Regions from separate parts of the Nocardiopsis sp. EMB25 genome, predicted to be linked through region 4. Evidence: riboswitches for the same ligand, from Rfam matches in the RefSeq annotation. Region 4 holds a riboswitch; each other region holds the start of a gene.
What was found. Region 4 has a riboswitch for cobalamin ahead of KIK06_RS06190 (nitrite reductase). Riboswitches for the same ligand answer to the same signal wherever they lie in the genome.
Positions count from the first base shown of each region.

Region 1: another riboswitch for cobalamin. It lies ahead of KIK06_RS23730 (ribonucleoside-diphosphate reductase subunit alpha); the one in region 4 lies ahead of KIK06_RS06190 (nitrite reductase).
Region 2: another riboswitch for cobalamin. It lies ahead of metE (5-methyltetrahydropteroyltriglutamate--homocysteine S-methyltransferase); the one in region 4 lies ahead of KIK06_RS06190 (nitrite reductase).
Region 3: another riboswitch for cobalamin. It lies ahead of KIK06_RS25450 (CoA-acylating methylmalonate-semialdehyde dehydrogenase); the one in region 4 lies ahead of KIK06_RS06190 (nitrite reductase).

Region 1 is NZ_JAMTDN010000001.1:5,352,718-5,357,127, forward strand. It holds gene KIK06_RS23720 (NYN domain-containing protein) at 1-989, shown strand, start outside; gene KIK06_RS23725 (hypothetical protein) at 1,016-1,588, shown strand; cobalamin riboswitch at 1,894-2,086, shown strand; gene KIK06_RS23730 (ribonucleoside-diphosphate reductase subunit alpha) at 2,239-4,410, shown strand, end outside.
Region 2 is NZ_JAMTDN010000001.1:678,939-683,348, forward strand. It holds gene KIK06_RS02820 (polysaccharide deacetylase family protein) at 1-1,364, opposite strand, end outside; cobalamin riboswitch at 1,610-1,821, shown strand; gene metE (5-methyltetrahydropteroyltriglutamate--homocysteine S-methyltransferase) at 1,966-4,248, shown strand; gene KIK06_RS02830 (DUF3558 domain-containing protein) at 4,338-4,410, opposite strand, start outside.
Region 3 is NZ_JAMTDN010000001.1:5,712,963-5,717,372, reverse strand. It holds gene KIK06_RS25455 (acyl-CoA dehydrogenase family protein) at 1-358, opposite strand, end outside; gene KIK06_RS25450 (CoA-acylating methylmalonate-semialdehyde dehydrogenase) at 369-1,895, opposite strand; cobalamin riboswitch at 2,111-2,297, opposite strand; gene KIK06_RS25445 (TetR/AcrR family transcriptional regulator) at 2,426-3,013, opposite strand; gene KIK06_RS25440 (WD40/YVTN/BNR-like repeat-containing protein) at 3,447-4,410, shown strand, end outside.
Region 4 is NZ_JAMTDN010000001.1:1,422,450-1,426,859, forward strand. It holds gene KIK06_RS06180 (precorrin-2 C(20)-methyltransferase) at 1-965, opposite strand, end outside; gene KIK06_RS06185 (precorrin-8X methylmutase) at 962-1,627, opposite strand; gene KIK06_RS06190 (nitrite reductase) at 1,624-2,595, opposite strand; cobalamin riboswitch at 2,659-2,864, opposite strand; gene KIK06_RS06195 (LacI family DNA-binding transcriptional regulator) at 2,984-3,997, opposite strand; gene KIK06_RS06200 (hypothetical protein) at 4,048-4,410, opposite strand, start outside.

The DNA of each region.
Region 1 (4,410 bases), 3.9 Mb from region 4:
GGTCCCTCGCCCAGCAGCGCGGCGACCACCTCGCCGGTCCGGCCACGGACACCCGGCAACCGGGCCCGATCGACGCCAACGGCTTCCCCTCGGGCGCCCAGACCCCGATGAACGGCAACGGCGCCTACCCGGGCACGACGCCGTCGCCGACCGGACCCGGCGGGCAGAACGGCCAGGGGGTCTATCCTCCCGGAGACCAACCGGTGCGGGGCGCGGAGCAGAACGGATACGGCCTTTCCGGCAGACCAGCCTCCCCGCAGCCCGGTGCCAACACCCATGCCGCGGCGGGCCCCCAGCCCGCGTTCACGGCCGGCACGGGGCCACAGCAGTCCTTCGCGGGCGGGACGGGGAGCCAGCAGTCCTTCGCGGGCGCGGCCGACGCGCAGCAGCCGTTCGCCGGTGGGACGGGGCCCCAGCAGTCCTTCGCGGGGGGAACCGGGCCGCAGCGCTCCTTCGCCTCCGACAACCCCCAGGGCCACCCGCCGCCGCAGAGAAGCGGGCCGCCGCCCCAGGCGGACCCACGCTTCGGTCCGGGGGACAATGCGGGTTTCGGGGGTGCGAACGACGCAAACCCTACCTATGGGACCAGTACGGAAACTGACGCCGCCCGCCGCGGCGGGGCGGCTCCCGGATACGGGGGTCCGCCACGTACTGGTCCCGAACACGACGAACGCTTCGATCCTCGGGGACACCAGGAACCCGGTTCCAGTCCTGGATATCCCCAGCAGACACGCGCCGCCGCGCATACCGTTGACGATGCGGTGCATGTCGCACGCAAAGAAGGGAACGACTTCGCGGAGTCGATCGCGCGCGAGGCGCCCGCCCTGTGGGTCGAGGCGGTTCTCGCCCGGAGACCCCGGATGCCCTCCGACCTGGAGGCGCGTCTGCTCCAGGGCTCTTCGCTGCCGATCGACCACCTGTTGAGGGACGAGGTCCGGGACGGACTGCGCCAGGGGTTCTGGCAGGCACTGGAGCGCGCCAGGCCCTGATCGGCGCGTGGGAGTGCGAGTAGGGGATGGGGGCGATGCGGTTGACCCACGTGACGACGGCAGATCTCGACCGTATGGAGTTCCACGCCGTCCGGTCGGGTGAGCACGGCCCCGTCGCCGCCCAGTTGCAGGACCTGGCCAACCGTGTGGACGCCGGGAGCGAGATCACCCGCGCCGAACTGTTCGTCCGCGCGGGGGAGCAGTGGGAGATCGCCCAGGAGTACGAGCACGCGTGCGCGGCCTACCAACGGGCGATCGACGACGGCGGCCCGACGGTGATCGACGCGCGTGCCCTGAGCGCGGGCGCCCTGCTGCAACTGGACGAGGCAGACCGGGCCTATGCGCAGCTCAAACGCCTGGAGAACGAGTCGTTGCTGGGGCTGCCCACCCACGTGCACATCGCGGAGGTGCTCTACGCCCACGACGACCTCGGGGGCGCTGAGCGCTGGGCGACCGCCGGGATCCGCGCGCATCTGGACGCCACCGCCTCCCCGTACGTGCGGGACCTGCTGGACGAGCTCCTGAGGATTCGCTTCCGCATCCGCACCGACCTGGGACTGGGGGAGGACGACCTGGACGGCCTGCTGGACGGCGACTGACCCCCGGCGGGCCCGGTCCGGGCGCCGGTCGTCGGCCGGGTCCGGAGCGCGCCCCCGACGTGACCCGCGACGCGGTCGTGAGCTTTCTGACGCGCCTGGTGCGTCACACCCCTCGCGGGCCCCTAGGCTGTGTCCGGTCGCGGTCGCGAACACCCCCGGATCGGTGAGCGAAACCCCCACGAAGCAGATGGATCGACGCGCCCCATACCACGTCTCGGGCGTGCCCTCAGCCATGGTCGCCGCGGCCAGAAAATCGATGACACGCCATCATCTTGCGGTGTTCCAACGCCCCATCCCCTAGATGTAGTATCTCTCCCGCTGGTGGTTCACCCCCCAGGGGTGAGGCAAGAGGGAACCCGGTGTGAATCCGGGGCTGCCCCGCAGCGGTGAGCGGGATCGATCTGCGTCGCACACGAGACTCCCCCGAGTGACCCCCGGGGAGCGACGGTCAGGAGGGCGCCCGTGAGCCCGAGGACCTGCCGCCAGCGCGCACCGACCGTGCGCCGACGACGGGGCTTCGAGAGCGGGCCACCGCGACCCACCGGTCACGTGACCACGCGCACTCAGCGTGTCGGACCACCGGTGTGCCGTGGCCGTGTTTCTCGTGTCCCTCCCCGCCGGGACTCTTCTACCGAGGTTGGAGCCGCTGTATGACCCTTGACGTCGAGGCCGTGCCCGCATCCGTTCGGCCCGAGCCGACCCACGACGGCGCGCCCCCCGCCGCCGTCGACCGGATCGAGCACGTCGTAACCGAGGCCTGCGCGCGGCTCACCGGTGTTTCGGCGGACAAGGTCCTCACCGAGGCGCGCCGCGGGTTCTACCCCGGCATCTCGGACGCCGAGGTGGAGCTCGCCCTGGTCATGGCAGCCCGCAGCTTCGTGGAGGTCGATCCCGACTACTCCTACGTGGCCGCCCGCCTGCTGCTGGACAAGCTCCGCCGCGAGGCCCTCACCTTCATCGCGGGCGCCCCGCAGGCCGCCAGCCAGTCCGAGATGGCCGACCGCTACGCCGCCTACCTGGCCGCCTACGTCGGCCGCGGCATCGACCTCGGCCAGCTCGACCCGGCCCTGGCCACGTTCGACCTGGAGCGCCTGGGGGCCGCCCTGCGCCCCGAGCGGGACGAGAACTTCACCTTCCTCGGCATCCAGACCCTCTACGACCGCTACTTCCTGCACAGCGACGAGGTCCGCTACGAGCTGCCGCAGGCGTTCTTCATGCGCGTCGCCATGGGTCTGGCCCTGAACGAGGACGACCGCGACGCCCGCGCCATCGAGTTCTACGAGCTGCTGTCCTCGTTCGACTTCATGGCCTCCACGCCGACCCTGTTCAACTCGGGGACGGTGCGCGCGCAGCTGTCGTCCTGCTTCCTCACCACCGTCGGCGACGACCTCCACTCGATCTTCCACGGCATCAGCAACAACGCGATGCTGTCCAAGTACTCGGGCGGCCTCGGCAACGACTGGACGCCGGTGCGCGGCCTCGGCTCGCACATCCGCGGCACCAACGGCAAGAGCCAGGGCGTCGTCCCGTTCCTGAAGATCGCCAACGACACCGCCGTCGCGGTCAACCAGGGCGGCAAGCGCAAGGGCGCGGTCTGCGCCTACCTGGAGACCTGGCACATCGACATCGAGGAGTTCCTCGACCTCCGCAAGAACACCGGTGACGAGCGTCGCCGCACCCACGACATGAACACCGCGAACTGGGTTCCGGACCTGTTCATGAAGCGTGTGGAGGAGGGCGGCTCCTGGACGCTGTTCTCGCCGGACGAGGTCACCGACCTGCACGACAAGTACGGGACCGAGTTCGCCGAGGCATACGCCCACTACGAGGCCGAGGCCGAGGCGGGGCGGATCAAGGTCTTCAAGAAGGTCCAGGCCGTCGACCTGTGGCGCCGCATGCTCACCATGCTGTTCGAGACCGGCCACCCGTGGATCACGTTCAAGGACCCGTGCAACCTGCGCTCCCCGCAGCAGCACTCGGGTGTCGTGCACTCGTCCAACCTGTGCACCGAGATCACGCTGAACACCAGCGCCGACGAGGTCGCCGTCTGCAACCTGGGCTCGGTCAACCTGGCCCAGCACACCGGCCCCAACGGCCTGGACGCCGAGCGCCTGCGCCGCACCGTGCGCACCGCCGTGCGGATGCTCGACAACGTCATCGACGTGAACTTCTACACGATCCCCGAGGCGCGCCGCGCGAACATGCGCCACCGTCCGGTGGGTCTGGGCCTCATGGGCTTCCAGGACGCGCTGTTCAAGCTGCGCACCCCGTTCGCCTCCGAGGGCGCCGTCGACTTCGCCGACGAGAGCATGGAGCTGATCAGCTACTACGCCATCGAGGCGTCCATGGAGCTCGCGGCCGAGCGCGGTTCCTACGAGACCTTCGACGGGTCGCTGTGGAGCAAGGGCGTCCTGCCGATCGACTCGCTGCGCGCGCTCGCCGAGGCGCGGGGCGGTGACCTGGACGTCGACCGGGGCGAGACCCTGGACTGGGACTCGCTGCGTGAGCGGGTGCGCGCCACCGGGATGCGCAACTCCAACGTGATGGCGATCGCCCCGACCGCGACCATCGCCAACATCACCGGTGTGGGCCAGTCGATCGAGCCGGTCTACCGGAACCTGTTCGTCAAGTCGAACATGTCCGGCGACTTCACCGTCGTCAACCCGTACCTGGTCCGCGACCTCAAGGAGCGCGGCCTGTGGGACGACGACATGGTCTCGCAGCTGAAGATGCACGACGGCAGCCTGGGCGCCATCGACCGTGTTCCCGCCGACCTCAAGGCCCTGTACGCCACGGCCTTCGAGGTCGACCCGAACTGGCTG
Region 2 (4,410 bases), 740 kb from region 4:
CCGTGGATGTCGTGCATGAGGATGATCGCGCCGTCCGACGCGCCGCCCAGCGCGCGGCCGGAGACGACCGAGGCGTTCCGGTCCTTCCAGTCGTTGGTGTCCACGCTCCACAGGATCTGGGCGAGCCCCATGTCCTCGGTCACGGAGGCGACGCCGTCGTCGGTGGCGCCGTAGGGCGGGCGCATCAGGTCCATGGTGTAGCCGGTCTCGCGGTACACCTGGGCCTGGACGGTCTCCAGTTCGGCCCGGGCCGCGCCCTGCCCCATCGCGGACAGGTCCGGGTGGCTCAGGGTGTGGTTGGCGATCTCGTGGCCCTCCGCGTAGGCGCGCCGCACCGTGCGGGGGTGCTCCAGGACCGGGACCCCGGTCACGAAGAAGGTGGCGCGGGCGTCGTACTCGGCGAGGGTGTCCAGCAGCTCAGGGGTGCGTCCGCCGGGCCCGTCGTCGTAGGTCAGGGCTACGCACCGGGTCTCGGGGTCGGAGCAGTCCACCGCGTCGTCGACGGGGGAGATCAGGCCCGGGCGCTCCTCGGTGGTCCCGTCCTTGTCCGCTTCGGGCGGGCCCGACAGGGAGAAGTCCTCCACACCCACGGTCGCGGCGTCACGGGCGCGCACGCCCAGGTCCGACAGGAGCGGCTCGGCCTCATCCCGGTCGACGACCACGTGCACGGGGCCCTCGCCGACGGGGGCGATCTGCCCGGTGTCGAACTCCACGACCAGGTCGCCGTCGGGGTTGAAACCGACCGAGTCGTAGAGCGCGGCGACGGGAAGGACGGCCGGACCGTCGACCGCGTCCGGGCTCTGTTCCCGGACCAGCGCGTTGAGCTGATCCAGTTCGTCCTGGCCCGCGATCAGTTCGTTGGAGCCGTGGGCCAGGCCGGTGTCGGCCTCGTACCAGTACGTGCTGTGGCACTCACGAGAACCCTCGGAATCGGTCTCGGTACTGGTCATGCGCACGCCGACCAGGTCGTCGTTGGCGGCGGTCAGACCCCACTCGGCGGTGTAGTCCGCCGCGCCGGGGTTGGCCGCCTCGAAGGCGGCCACGTCGGCGTCGAGGGTGCGGGCGAGGAAGTCGGTCAGCGGTTCGGCGTCGGGAAGGGAGGGATAGGTCACGTCCGCGGAGACGCCGCCGTCGTAGGACAGCGTCTCCTCGGCCACGTCGACCACGTCGGAGGGGTCGACCACCGTCAGCCGGTCGGGTTCTCCCGTGGCGGGAGGCAGGGGGCTCTCTTCCCCCGACCCGTGCGCGGTGTTCTCCGCGGGGTCGGGGCCGGGAAGTACTCCGGATTGGGTGACGAGCAACACCAGCCCCGCCAGCACCGCCATCGCAACCACGACCGTGACGAGGGGGCGTCGGGTCGCCATGGTCCGTGGGCTCTGTTTGTTCACCAGGGGTTCTCCACGTTCATCGTCAGACGAACGTTCGCGGGGCGGCGGGGGAGGGCCGTCCCACGTAACGCTTTATGTCAGGTGTGACGCGCGCCACGTGGCTGGGGTTCGCGATGGGGGTGGCGCGCGGGAATGGGGTTTCCACGCCGGGGGCGGGGGCGTGAGGGGGCCTCCCTATACTTGCAGGCGTGGAAGGTACGCGCTCCACTTCCAGGCCGGGTTTGACCGGTTCGGGGTGTGGTTCGCGTCGCGAGAGGGAACCCGGTGGGAATCCGGGACTGCCCCGCAGCGGTATGTGGGAACGACAGTCGCCAAAAGCACTGGTAATCCGGTCGTTTTGGTCGGAATCTGGGAAGCGGCGGCCAGTAGGTCGTCGGTGCGCGCACCGACGGTGCCCACGAGTCCGAAGACCTGCCTCCACCCGGCGGCGCACCCGTGTCGCCGGTGGTCCCGTGCCCCGAGGGAGGGCCGAGGGCGGTGACGGACGGGTACGCGCCCGCGGCGCGTACCTCGCGTGGCCTACCCTCCTCATGCCCTCGTGGCCGGAACCTGGCTTTCGACGAGGGAGAGAAGCTTCATGACCACGTCACCGGCCGCGAAGGCGGCCGTGCGCTCCACCGTGCACGGTTACCCGAGGATCGGCCCGCGCCGCGAACTCAAGCGCGCCAGCGAGTCCTACTGGAAGGGCCGCACGAGCGCCCGGGAACTGGACGCCGTCGCCGCCGACCTGCGCGAGGGCGTCTACGTCCAGCTGCGCGAGGCGGGCGTCGACGACCTGCCGTCCAACACGTTCTCCTACTACGACCACGTGCTCGACACGGCGGTCCTCTTCGACCTGGTGCCCTCCCGGTTCGCCTCCCCGTCCACCGCGGAGGACCGCGACGAGGAGCTGCGCCGCTACTTCGCTCTGGCCCGGGGCGAACAGGGGGCGCCGCCGCTGGAGATGACCAAGTGGTTCGACACCAACTACCACTACCTCGTCCCCGAGCTCTCCCCGAGCACCCGTCCCCGCCTCGTCGGTGACAAGCCGGTCGCCGAGTTCCGTGAGGCCGCGGCGGCGGGCCACCACACCCGCCCGGTCCTGGTCGGCCCGCTGACCTTCCTCCTGCTGGCCAAGGCCGCCGACGACGCCCCCGAGGGGTGGGCGCCGATCGAGCTGCTCGACCAGCTCCTGGACGCCTATGGTCGCCTCCTGGCCGACCTCAGGGCGGCCGGGGCCACCGAGGTGCAGCTGGACGAGCCGATCCTGGCCACCGACGAGGGCCGCGCCGCCGTCGACCACCTGGAGCGCGTCTACCAGCGTCTGGGCGGTCTCACCGATCGTCCCTCCCTGCTGGTCTCGACCTACTTCGGGTCCATCGGCGCCGCCGCGCTGCGCGTGCTCAAGGACTCCCCGGTCGAGGCGGTCGGCCTGGACCTGGTGACCGACGCCGAAGGCATCGACGACCTGGTGAAGGTCTCCGGCCTGGGCTCAACACGCCTGGTCGCCGGTGTCGTCGAGGGCCGCAACGTGTGGCGGACCGACATCCCCTCCGCCGTGGCCACGCTCGGTACCCTGCTCGCCCTCACCGACGAGCTGACGGTGAGCACCTCCTGCTCGCTGCTGCACGTGCCGATCGACCTGGACGCCGAGACCTCCCTCGACCCCGAGCTGCGCGCGGCCCTGGCCTTCGCCAAGCAGAAGGCCGAGGAGGTCGCGCTGCTGGGCCGTGTCCTGTCCGAGGGGACCGAGGCCGAGTACGCGGCCGAGGGGGCGAACGGCGCCGACCCGGCCTTCACCGACGCCCGGGTGCGCGCCCGCCTCGACGCGCTCGGCCCGGAGGCCTCCGAGCGTCCGCAGGACCGGGGCGTCCCCACGGACACGCCGCTGACCACGACCACGATCGGGTCCTTCCCGCAGACCGCCGAACTGCGGCGGGCGCGCGCCGCCCACCGCAAGGGTGAACTGGGACGGGAGGAGTACCACCGGATCCTCCGCGAGGAGATCGACCGGGTGATCGCGCTCCAGGAGGAGATCGGTCTGGACGTGCTCGTCCACGGCGAGCCCGAGCGCAACGACATGGTGCAGTACTTCGCTGAGCAGCTGCGGGGCTACGCCACCACTGAGAACGGGTGGGTGCAGTCCTACGGTTCGCGCTGCGTGCGTCCCCCGATCCTGTACGGGGACGTTTCGCGCCCCGAGCCGATGACGGTCGAGTGGATCACCTACGCCCAGTCGCGTACCCGGAAGCCGGTCAAGGGCATGCTGACCGGCCCGGTGACCATGCTCGCCTGGTCGTTCGTGCGTACCGATCAGCCGTTGGGTGACACCGCTCGCCAGGTCGCGCTCGCCCTGCGGGACGAGATCGCCGACCTGGAGCGCGCCGGGATCCGCCACATCCAGGTGGACGAGGCGGCGCTGCGGGAGCTGCTGCCGCTGCGTGAGGAGCTGCGTGAGTCCTATCTGGACTGGGCTGTGGGCTCGTTCCGACTGGCCACCTCCGGGGTCGCGCCGACCACGACCATCCACACGCACATGTGCTACTCCGAGTTCGGGCTGATCGTCGGTGGGATCGAGGCGCTCGACGCCGACGTCACCAGTGTCGAGGCTGCGCGTTCGCGGATGAAGTTGGTGGAGGACCTCGGCCGCCGCGGCTACAAGCGGGGGATCGGCCCGGGCGTGTACGACATTCACTCGCCGCGGGTGCCCTCCGTGGAGGAGATCGAGGAGTCGCTGCGCCTGGCGGTCGCGCACATCGACGCGAGCGGCCTGTGGGTCAATCCGGACTGCGGTCTGAAGACGCGCGGGTACGCCGAGACCGAACAGGCCCTGCGCAACATGGTCGAGGCGGCCAGGCGGGTGCGCGCCGACCTGACCTAGGCGGGGTGCCCCCGGCCGAGCCCGTGAGGCCGCATGAGTGAGGGGGCCGTGGCGATGCGCCACGGCCCCCTCACGCGTCCGGAGCGGGATCAGGTGCCGACGAGGGCGAGCGCCTCGGCCCCGGCGTTGAGCATGATGTCCTCGGTGTTGTCCGGCAGGACC
Region 3 (4,410 bases), 4.3 Mb from region 4:
TGCCCAGGGTCTGGGCGGAGCAGAGGTCGGGCAGCCAGCGGGCCCGCTGTTCGTCGGAGCCGTAGCGGTCGACCATCCAGGCGACCATGTTGTGGATGGACAGGTACCCGGCGATGGACGGGCAGCCGGTGGCCAGGGCCTCGAAGACGATGGCGCCGTCGAGGCGGGTCAGGCCGGAGCCCCCGGACCCCTCGCCGACGTACACGCCGCCCAGTCCGAGTTCGGCGGCCTTGCGGAGCACGTCCACGGGGAAGTGCTTGGCCTGGTCCCACTCGACGGCGTGCGGCGCGAGGTGCTCGCGGGCGAAGTCGCGGGCGGTCTCGGCCAGGATGAGCTGGTCCTCGGTGAGTGTGTTCAACGGGGGCCGCCTAGCGCATGACCGGGATCGTGAAGCTGGCGCCCTCCTTGGCCCCGGACGGCCACCGGGAGGTGACGGTCTTGGTGCGCGTGTGGAACCGGATCGAGTCGGGGCCGTGCTGGTTGAGGTCGCCGAACCCGGACCGCTTCCAGCCGCCGAAGGTGTGGTAGGCGACGGGGACCGGGATCGGCACGTTGACGCCGACCATGCCGGTGTTGACGCGCTGGGAGAAGTCGCGGGCGGTGTCGCCGTCGCGGGTGAAGATCGCGACGCCGTTGCCGTACTCGTGCTCGCTGGGCAGGCGGAGGGCCTCCTCGTAGGTGTCCGCGCGCACGACGGAGAGCACGGGGCCGAAGATCTCCTCGCGGTAGATCCGCATGTCGGTGGTGACCCGGTCGAAGAGGCTGGGGCCGGTGAAGAACCCGTCCTCGTATCCGGGGACGGTGTGCCCGCGCCCGTCCATGACCAGTTCCGCGCCCTCCTCGACGCCCAGGTCCACGTAGCGCTCGACCCGCTCCAGGGCCTCGCGCGTGACGAGCGGGCCGAAGTCGGCGTCGGGGTCGTGGGAGGGCCCGACGCGGAGGGCGCCGATGCGCTCGGTGAGGCGGGCGACCAGGGCGTCGGCGGTCTCCCGCCCGACCGGGACGGCCACGGACACGGCCATGCAGCGTTCGCCCGCGGACCCGTAACCGGCGCCGAGCAGGGCGTCCACGGCCTGGTCGAGGTCGGCGTCGGGCATGACGATCATGTGGTTCTTGGCCCCGCCGAAGCACTGGGCCCGCTTACCGTGCGCGGTCGCGGTCGTGTAGACGTACTCGGCGATGGGGGTGGAGCCGACGAACCCGACGGCGGCCACGCGGGGGTCGGTGAGCAGGGTGTCGACGGTCTCCTTGCCGCCGTTGACGACGTTGAGCACGCCCGGGGGCAGCCCCGCCTCGAGGAAGAGCTCGGCGAGGCGGAGCGGGACGGAGGGGTCGCGCTCGGAGGGCTTGAGGATGAACGCGTTGCCGCAGGCGAGGGAGGGGGCGGCCTTCCAGAGCGGGATCATCGCGGGGAAGTTGAACGGGGTGATGCCCGCGACGACGCCCAGTGGCTGGCGGAGGGAGTGGACGTCGATCCCGGTCCCGGCGTTGTCGGTGAACTCGCCCTTGAGCAGGTGCGGGATCCCGGCGGCGAACTCGACCACCTCCAGGCCGCGCTGGATGTCGCCGTGCGCGTCGGGGACGGTCTTGCCGTGTTCGGCGGACAGGAGGCGGGCGAGGGTGTCGCGCTCGTCGTCGACGAGTTGGAGGAAGCGGAGGAGGACGCGGGCGCGGCGCTGGGGGTTCCAGGCGGCCCACTCGGCCTGGGCGGCCTCGGCGTCGGCGATGACGGCCTCGGTCTCGGCCCGGTCGGCGAGGGGGACGCGGGCCTGCACGGTGCCGTTGTTGGGGTCGTGGACGTCGCCGAAGGCGCCCGACCGCCCGGGGACGTGCTTTCCATGCACGAAGTGCGTGAGTTCGCGGGGCTCGTTGGGTTCGTGGGTCTCACTGACCATGGCGCACCAGCTCTCGTCTGGAGGCGGAGCGGGGCACGGGGGCATGGGGGAACGGGGCCGCGATGGTGCGCGGCCGGCCGGGCGGCCCGTGGTGTCGGGTCGCCGGGTTCAGCGGTCGTGCCCGATCGCGTGCCCGGGCGGCGTTCCGTGCCCGGGCCGGGTCGCGTGGGCGCGTACCGGTGCCATGCGTGCTCGCTCCATCCTCGTGGATCACACGGTTGTCGACAGCCGCGGCCGGTATCCTGACTCCCGGATCAGCGCGCTCTCCCCGCCTTCCCGGCTGACGCCAGTGGCATCGTCTGGGCGAGCGCTTCCCGGACACAGTGGCGGGACCGTGCCGGATTCCCACCGGCTTCCCTGCACCGCGGCTCTGTGACGCCCACCATATAGTTGGACGTCCAAGTAAATCCAGGGCCCAGGGAGTGTGACCCGGGCCACACGGGTCGAGGGGGTGTTCTGGGTGGAACCGGAGTCGGCGGCCCGGGACGGGGAGACGGACGGACGCGCGTCGGCGCGCCTGACCGGGGGCGCTACCGGTCCAGCCCCGCGAGGAGCTCGTGGGCCTCGTCCAGATGGGCGGGAACGGCCTCCGGCCCCTCCGCCAGGCGCATCGCGGTGAGCTCGCAGGCCATGGCGACGTGAGCGGCCAGGACGGCCACGGCCTCCGTCGCACCGACCTCCATGAGCGCGTTCGCCAGTTTGTCGGCCCGGCACTGCTGCACCAGGAGGTGGCGGGACTTGAGGTCGTCGCTCTCACGCAGCAGCCGCATCAGCACCGCCGCGTGATCGGGCGACAGGGAGGTGTGCGGACGGACGCCCGCCTCGCGGAGGAGTCCGACCGCGGCACCGAGGTCGTCCCCCACCGAGGCGGACGCCTTCTCGCGCACGTGGGCACACACGCGCTCGATCTCATCCGCGTCGTCCGCGAACAGCACCTGCTGCTTGTCCCCGAAGTACCGGAAGAAGGTGGTACGCCCCACCTCGGCGCGTTCGGCGATCGCCGCGACGGTGACGTTGTCGAATCCGTGCTCGTCGAAGAGCTGGAAGGCGGCCGACACGATCAACGCGCGGGCCTTACGCCGTTTACGGGCGTGGAGCGTGTCCGGGGGGTGGTGCATGAGGCAACCCTATCGAGTGGGAACCCGGTTCTCCGTGAGACTCGAGACCATAAGTACTCTGGTCCCAAAACGCTCCGTGAGCACCTGGGTAGCGGGAAGTCGTTTGGCCGATCTGGTTGCGGACACGGGCGTCGGGCTCAGCCGGGGACCCTACGCACATGTTCCGGTTGGCCCGGAATTTTATTGCAGAACCGACGCCGGGTGACAACCGCCTTCCGGAGACCGGCCGGAGCCGACGTGGAATGTGGTTCCCCACTCACGCAGGTTATGCCACCGATGGGCCGACCATTTTGTCAGCCGACCAAAATTCTCCACCCAACAAAATAGTTAAGTTTCCTAACTATAGGCGCACCGCACAGTTCACGCGACCTCCCCCAGAATGACGGCCCCCTGTGCCACAGTGGGAGACCTGCATCACACCCTGGAGTTGGTTATGACGTATCTCCTGGTCATCGGTACGCGCAAGGGGCTCTTCACCGCCAAGAGCGAGGATCGGCGCGCATGGGAGGTGACCGGCCCCCACCGGCTGGACGCGGCCGACTACGCGAGCATGAGCGCGGTGTACGCCGTCGGCGTCGACCCGCGCTCCGGCCGCATCCTCGCCGGAGCCGAGAGCTCACACTTCGGCCCGAGTGTCTGGTACAGCGACGACAACGGGGCGTCGTGGCACGAACCGGGCACCGCGCCCATCGCCTTCCCCGAGGACACCGACGCCTCGTTCACCCGCGTCTGGCAGTTCGCGTTCGGGCCCGAGCCCGACACGGTGTACGCGGGTGTGGAACCGCACGCCCTCTTCCGGTCGACGGACGCAGGACTGAGCTTCAGGCTGGTGCGTCCCCTCTGGGACCACCCCCACCGCGCGGACTGGTTCCCCGGTGCGGGCGGCGGCGCGATCCACACCATCCTGCCGGGGCTCCTGGGGGCGGGCGACCGCGCTCCGGAGGCCATGACCGTCGCCATGTCCACCGGCGGTGTCTACCAGACCCGCGACGCCGGGGCGACCTGGACACCGGCGAACAAGGGCGTCTCGGCCGTGTTCCTCCCGGACGAGGAGCCCGAGTACGGCCAGTGCGTCCACAAGGTCGCGGCGGCACCGAACGGGGTCCTCTACCTCCAGAACCACCACGGGGTCTACCGCAGCGCGGACCCCGCCGGGGAGGGGTGGACGTCCATCGAGGAGGGCCTGCCCTCCAACTTCGGGTTCGCCGTGGTCACGCACCCGAGCCGTCCGGAAACCGCGCTCACCTTCCCGGTGATCAGCCAGGAGGTGCACCTGCCGCCCGGCGACCGCCTGGGCGTGTACCGCACGGACGACGGCGGTGACAGCTGGCGGCCGGTCACCGAGGGCCTGCCGCAGGAGCCCTACTTCGGGATCGTCCTGCGCGACGCGGCCTGCA
Region 4 (4,410 bases):
TCGAGCTCGACGGTGTTGCCGGAGGAGTGCCGGGTGAGTCCGGGGCGCTGCGGGACCCGGTCGACGTAGGGGCCGTAGCCCACGACGTGGTCCACCTCGGCGAGCGCAGCGGACGCCTCGGCGGTCAGCCAGTGGTCGGGGCCTGGGCCCAGGCCGACGACCAGCAGTTCGGCCGCGGGTTCGGCGGGTGTGGCCTCCTCCCGCGTCGCCGCGTCGCCGCTTCGGGACCGTCCGTCGCCTCGGGACCGCCTGCCGTTGCGACTGTCCCCGGTGACCAGGACCAGGGAGAAGTAGGGCACCGTCGCCGGGTCGACCTCCGCGACCGGCAGCCGCCGCTCCCCGTCCATCGAGGCGCGCTCGACGTAGACCGCGTGCTCCAGCCGCCCGGCCGCCGCCAGGGCGCGGCGGACGGCGGGGAAGGTCCGGCCCAGCTTCATGATCACGGCCGCGTCGGTGTCCGCCAGACGGCGGGCCAGCTCCGGTTCGGGCAGGGTGCCCGGCAGGACGGTGAGCACGTCGGTCTGCCGGGCCAGCGGGGCCGACGCGGCGGCGGCGAACGCCGGGACCCCGGGCACGACCTCGGTCTCGTACCGTTCCGACAGCCGGTCGTGCATGTACATGAACGACCCGTAGAACAGCGGGTCGCCCTCCGACAGCAGGACGACGTCGCGGCCCGCGTCCAGATGGGCGGCCAACCGTGCGGCGGAGGCCTCGTAGAAGTCGGCCAGAGCCCCCGCGTAACCGCCCGGATGGTCGGTCGCGCCGGTGGTCACCGGGTAGGTGAGCTGCTCCTCGATCGCCGTGTCCGGGATCAGGTCCCGGGCGATGCGGCGGGCGTTGGACTCCTTGCCGACCCCGGCGTGGTAGGCGACCACGTCGGCTCCGGTGATGAGCCTGGCCGCCTTGAGGGTGATCAGCTCGGGATCACCGGGGCCGACGCCGACGCCGTGGAAACGACCGGTCACTCCTCCTCCTTGGCGAGTGCGTTGAGGGCCGACGAGGTCATCGCGGAACCCCCGCGGCGGCCGCGGGCGGTCACGTAGGGGATGTCGAGGCCGTGTCGGCCCGCGAACTCGGTCAGCGCCTGCTTGGACTCGGCCGCGCCGACGAAGCCGACGGGGCAGCCGACGATCGCGGCCGGGCGCGGGGCGCCGTCGGCCAGCATCTCCAGCAGGTGGAACAGGGCGGTGGGCGCGTTGCCGACGGCGACCACGGCGCCGTCGAGCAGCGGCTCCCACAGCGACACCGCCGCCGCGGTCCGGGTGGTGCCCCACTCCCGGGCGAGGGAGGGGACCCGCTCGTCGCCGAGGAGGCAGAGCACCTCGTTGTCGCTCGGCAGGCGGCTCGCGGTCACGCCGGTGGCCACCATGGTCGCGTCGCACAGGATCGGGGCGCCGGACCGGAGGGCGCAGCGCGCCGCCGGGACCAGGTCGGGGTGGACCACCAGGTCGTCGGCGAGGTCGACCTGTCCGGTGCCGTGGATCATCCGCACGGCGAGCCGTTCGGCGTTGGCGGGCAGGTGGTCGAGCCGCGACTCACGCCGGATGATGGCGAAGGAGTCGGCGTAGATCGCCGGTCCGTCGTCGATGTACTCGTAGTGTCGGTTCGGTCTGCTCGGTGCGGTCACTGTTCGCCTCCCGGGACGATGACGCCGCGCCACGGCGTGACGACGAGCTCGTCGGATCCCGCGGCGTGTGCCTCGGCGGCGAGCGCCTCGGCCGCGGAGCGGTCCAGACCCTCCTCCGTCACGGGGGCGTGCCGTCCGCCCCCGGGCAGCGGGCCGTACGGCAGCGGCGGTGCGGGGGCCGGCAGTCGCGGGTCCGGTGGTACCGGTTCGGTCAGCGGGGAGGGGAGTTCGGCGACGTGCCAGGCCGCGGTGGGTCCGTCGCCGCGCCGCGCGAGGAAGGCGTCGGCCAGCCGGACGAGTGCGGCGGCGGCCTCGTCGAGCGGCGTCAGCGGGCCCCAGCCCTCGCCGACCCTCAGTTGCGCGGTGTGCCCGTCGAGGGCGACCAGCCCCAGGTCGCAGGAGCGCTCCAGCAGGTCGCCGCGGCCGTCGTCCAGGACGAACAGGAAGCGCCCGGGAAGGTCGGCGCGGCGCGGGTCGGCGCACAGCAGCCCGTCCAACGCGGCGGCGAGGGGGCGCAGGTCGGCCCGCCCGCCCGTCGCCCGCCATCGCTTTGGGGGCGCTTCGCACGGTGCGGAGCTTCCACCCTCGACGGACGCCTTCGGCGCGGTCCGCCCATCCTCCCACGCCCCCGAGGGGGCCGTGCGCGGGGAGACCATGATGTTGCGGACCAGCTCATGGGTGCGCGAGGGCAGCAGGCCGGTCCCCTCCAGGGCCCGGAGCACCTCGGGGGCCAGCTCTCCGTCATGCCCGGGCAGGGCGCGCAGCTGTACGTTGGCCCGGCCGGTGACGTGGATCCGGCCGTCACCGTACTCGGCGGCCACGGCGGCCAAGGCGAGCAGCGAGCGGGCGGGGAACCGGCCGCCGACGAGCCGGAGGCGAACAAGCAGCCCGTCGTCGGCGGGCCAGGGGCGCAGCGCACCGGGGCAGCGGTCGCGCCGGGTACGGAGGGAGGGGGACGGGGAGTCCATCGGGGATGCGTGTGTCCTTCGGGTCAGGGACCCATACGCGGGGTCCGCGGATGACCTGGCGGCCCTTCACCGCCAGTGCCAGCAGGTCTTCGGACTCGGGGTCGACCGGTGCGGAACGCCTTCCCGGAGCGGTGCTCCAGTGGCTGTCCCGGGAAACGTCTTCCCGGAACGTGCCCGACCGTCACCCTCACCGCTGCGCGTCAGTTCCGGACTCTCACCGGATTCCCTGTCCCACGAGGTGGAGATTCACTGGCCCGACGAGGGTATCTCGTCACCTCCGGACCTGGCCCAGGGCCCTTCGCCCTGATGGGGCCCAGGGGAGCCGACCCGTCACCCGGACGGGTCGGCTCCGCGCCGGGGTGGACGTCGCCCGCGCCCGCCGCGGGGATCAGGGGCCCTGCTGTACGGGGCGGGTGCTGCCGCGCACCACCAGACGGGTGGGCAGCATCATGGTCGGCGGCGGTTCTCCGCCGGACTCCAGGAGGTCGAGCAGTATCCGGGCGATGAGGTTCCCCTGCTCCGTCACGGGCTGTTCGACCGTCGTCAACTCCAGGACGTCGGCGAGTTCGTGGTTGTCGAAGCCGACCACCGAGATGTCCTCGGGGACGCGCAGACCACTGCGGCGGATGGCTCGCAGCGCGCCGAAGGCCATCTCGTCGGACTGCGCGAAGACGGCGGTGGGACGTGTGGCACCGCTGAGAAGGGCGCTCATGGCGCGTTCACCGCCCGCCACCGTGTAGTCGCCGACGGCCTCCAGCTCCGGCCGGTACGCGATACCCGCCTCGCCCAGGACGTCGCGGTAGGCGCGCGCTCGGTCACGCGGAGTGGTGAAGTCGTGCGTCGTCGGGCCCCCGCCGCTGATGTGCGCGATGTCGCGGTGCCCCAGCATGATCAGATGGCGCATGGCACTGGTGGCTCCCGCCACGTCGTCGATGCGCACGCACGCGAAGCCGTCCGCCTCCGCGCCCACCAACCCCAGGGGCACGTCGAGCCCGGACAGTGCGGCCGACTGCTCCCTCGAGAGCGGCATGCTCAGCACGGCCACCGCGTCCACCCGGCGCCGCAGCGGTATCGCGTCGAAGAAGCGGTCGCGGCTGGCCGCGTCGGGGAGGTTGTACAGCAGCAGGTCGAAGCCCCTCGCGCGGAGGACCTCCTCGATGCCGAAGACCACCTGCCCGAAGAACCACCGGTTGACGTAGGGCGCCACGACACCGATCGTCTGCGTGCGCCCGCTCGCCAGCCGGGACGCGCTCGGAGTGATGGTGTAGTCCAGTTCGCGCGCGATGCGCACGATGCGCAGGCGCGTGTGCTCCGCCACGCTGGGCAGGCCGCGGAGAGCGCGCGACACCGTCGCGGTGGAGACCCCGGCCCGGTTCGCCACATCCGAAAGACTCGCTCCCACGGCTCTTCCCCCTGATCCGTACCGCCCGGCCCGTGCCGGCACCAGGCAGCCTATTCTGCCCCCGGCGGTCGTCGCCGCGGGTCCTCCGCGGACTCGGCCGCGCGCAGGGCGACCGACACGTCGTCGCGGTCCGCGTAGGGGTCCTCCACGCGCCGCACGTCCAGGGGGAGGGGGCGGTCGTCGGCGGTACGGGCCCGGCAGCGGCCCGGCGCGCGCCCGTAGGAGACGGCACAGGCGACGAAGACGCCGTCGGCGTACAGTTCCAGGTACTCGCCGAACAGCAGGGCGCGCAGGTGTCCGACGGGTCGTTCCAGCCGGGTCTCCTGGACGGGGGCGCCCGCTCCGCATCGCACCCGCAGTCCGTCCGGTGCCACGTCCACGGTGAACCCCGACTCCTCGCCCCGGAGCACGAC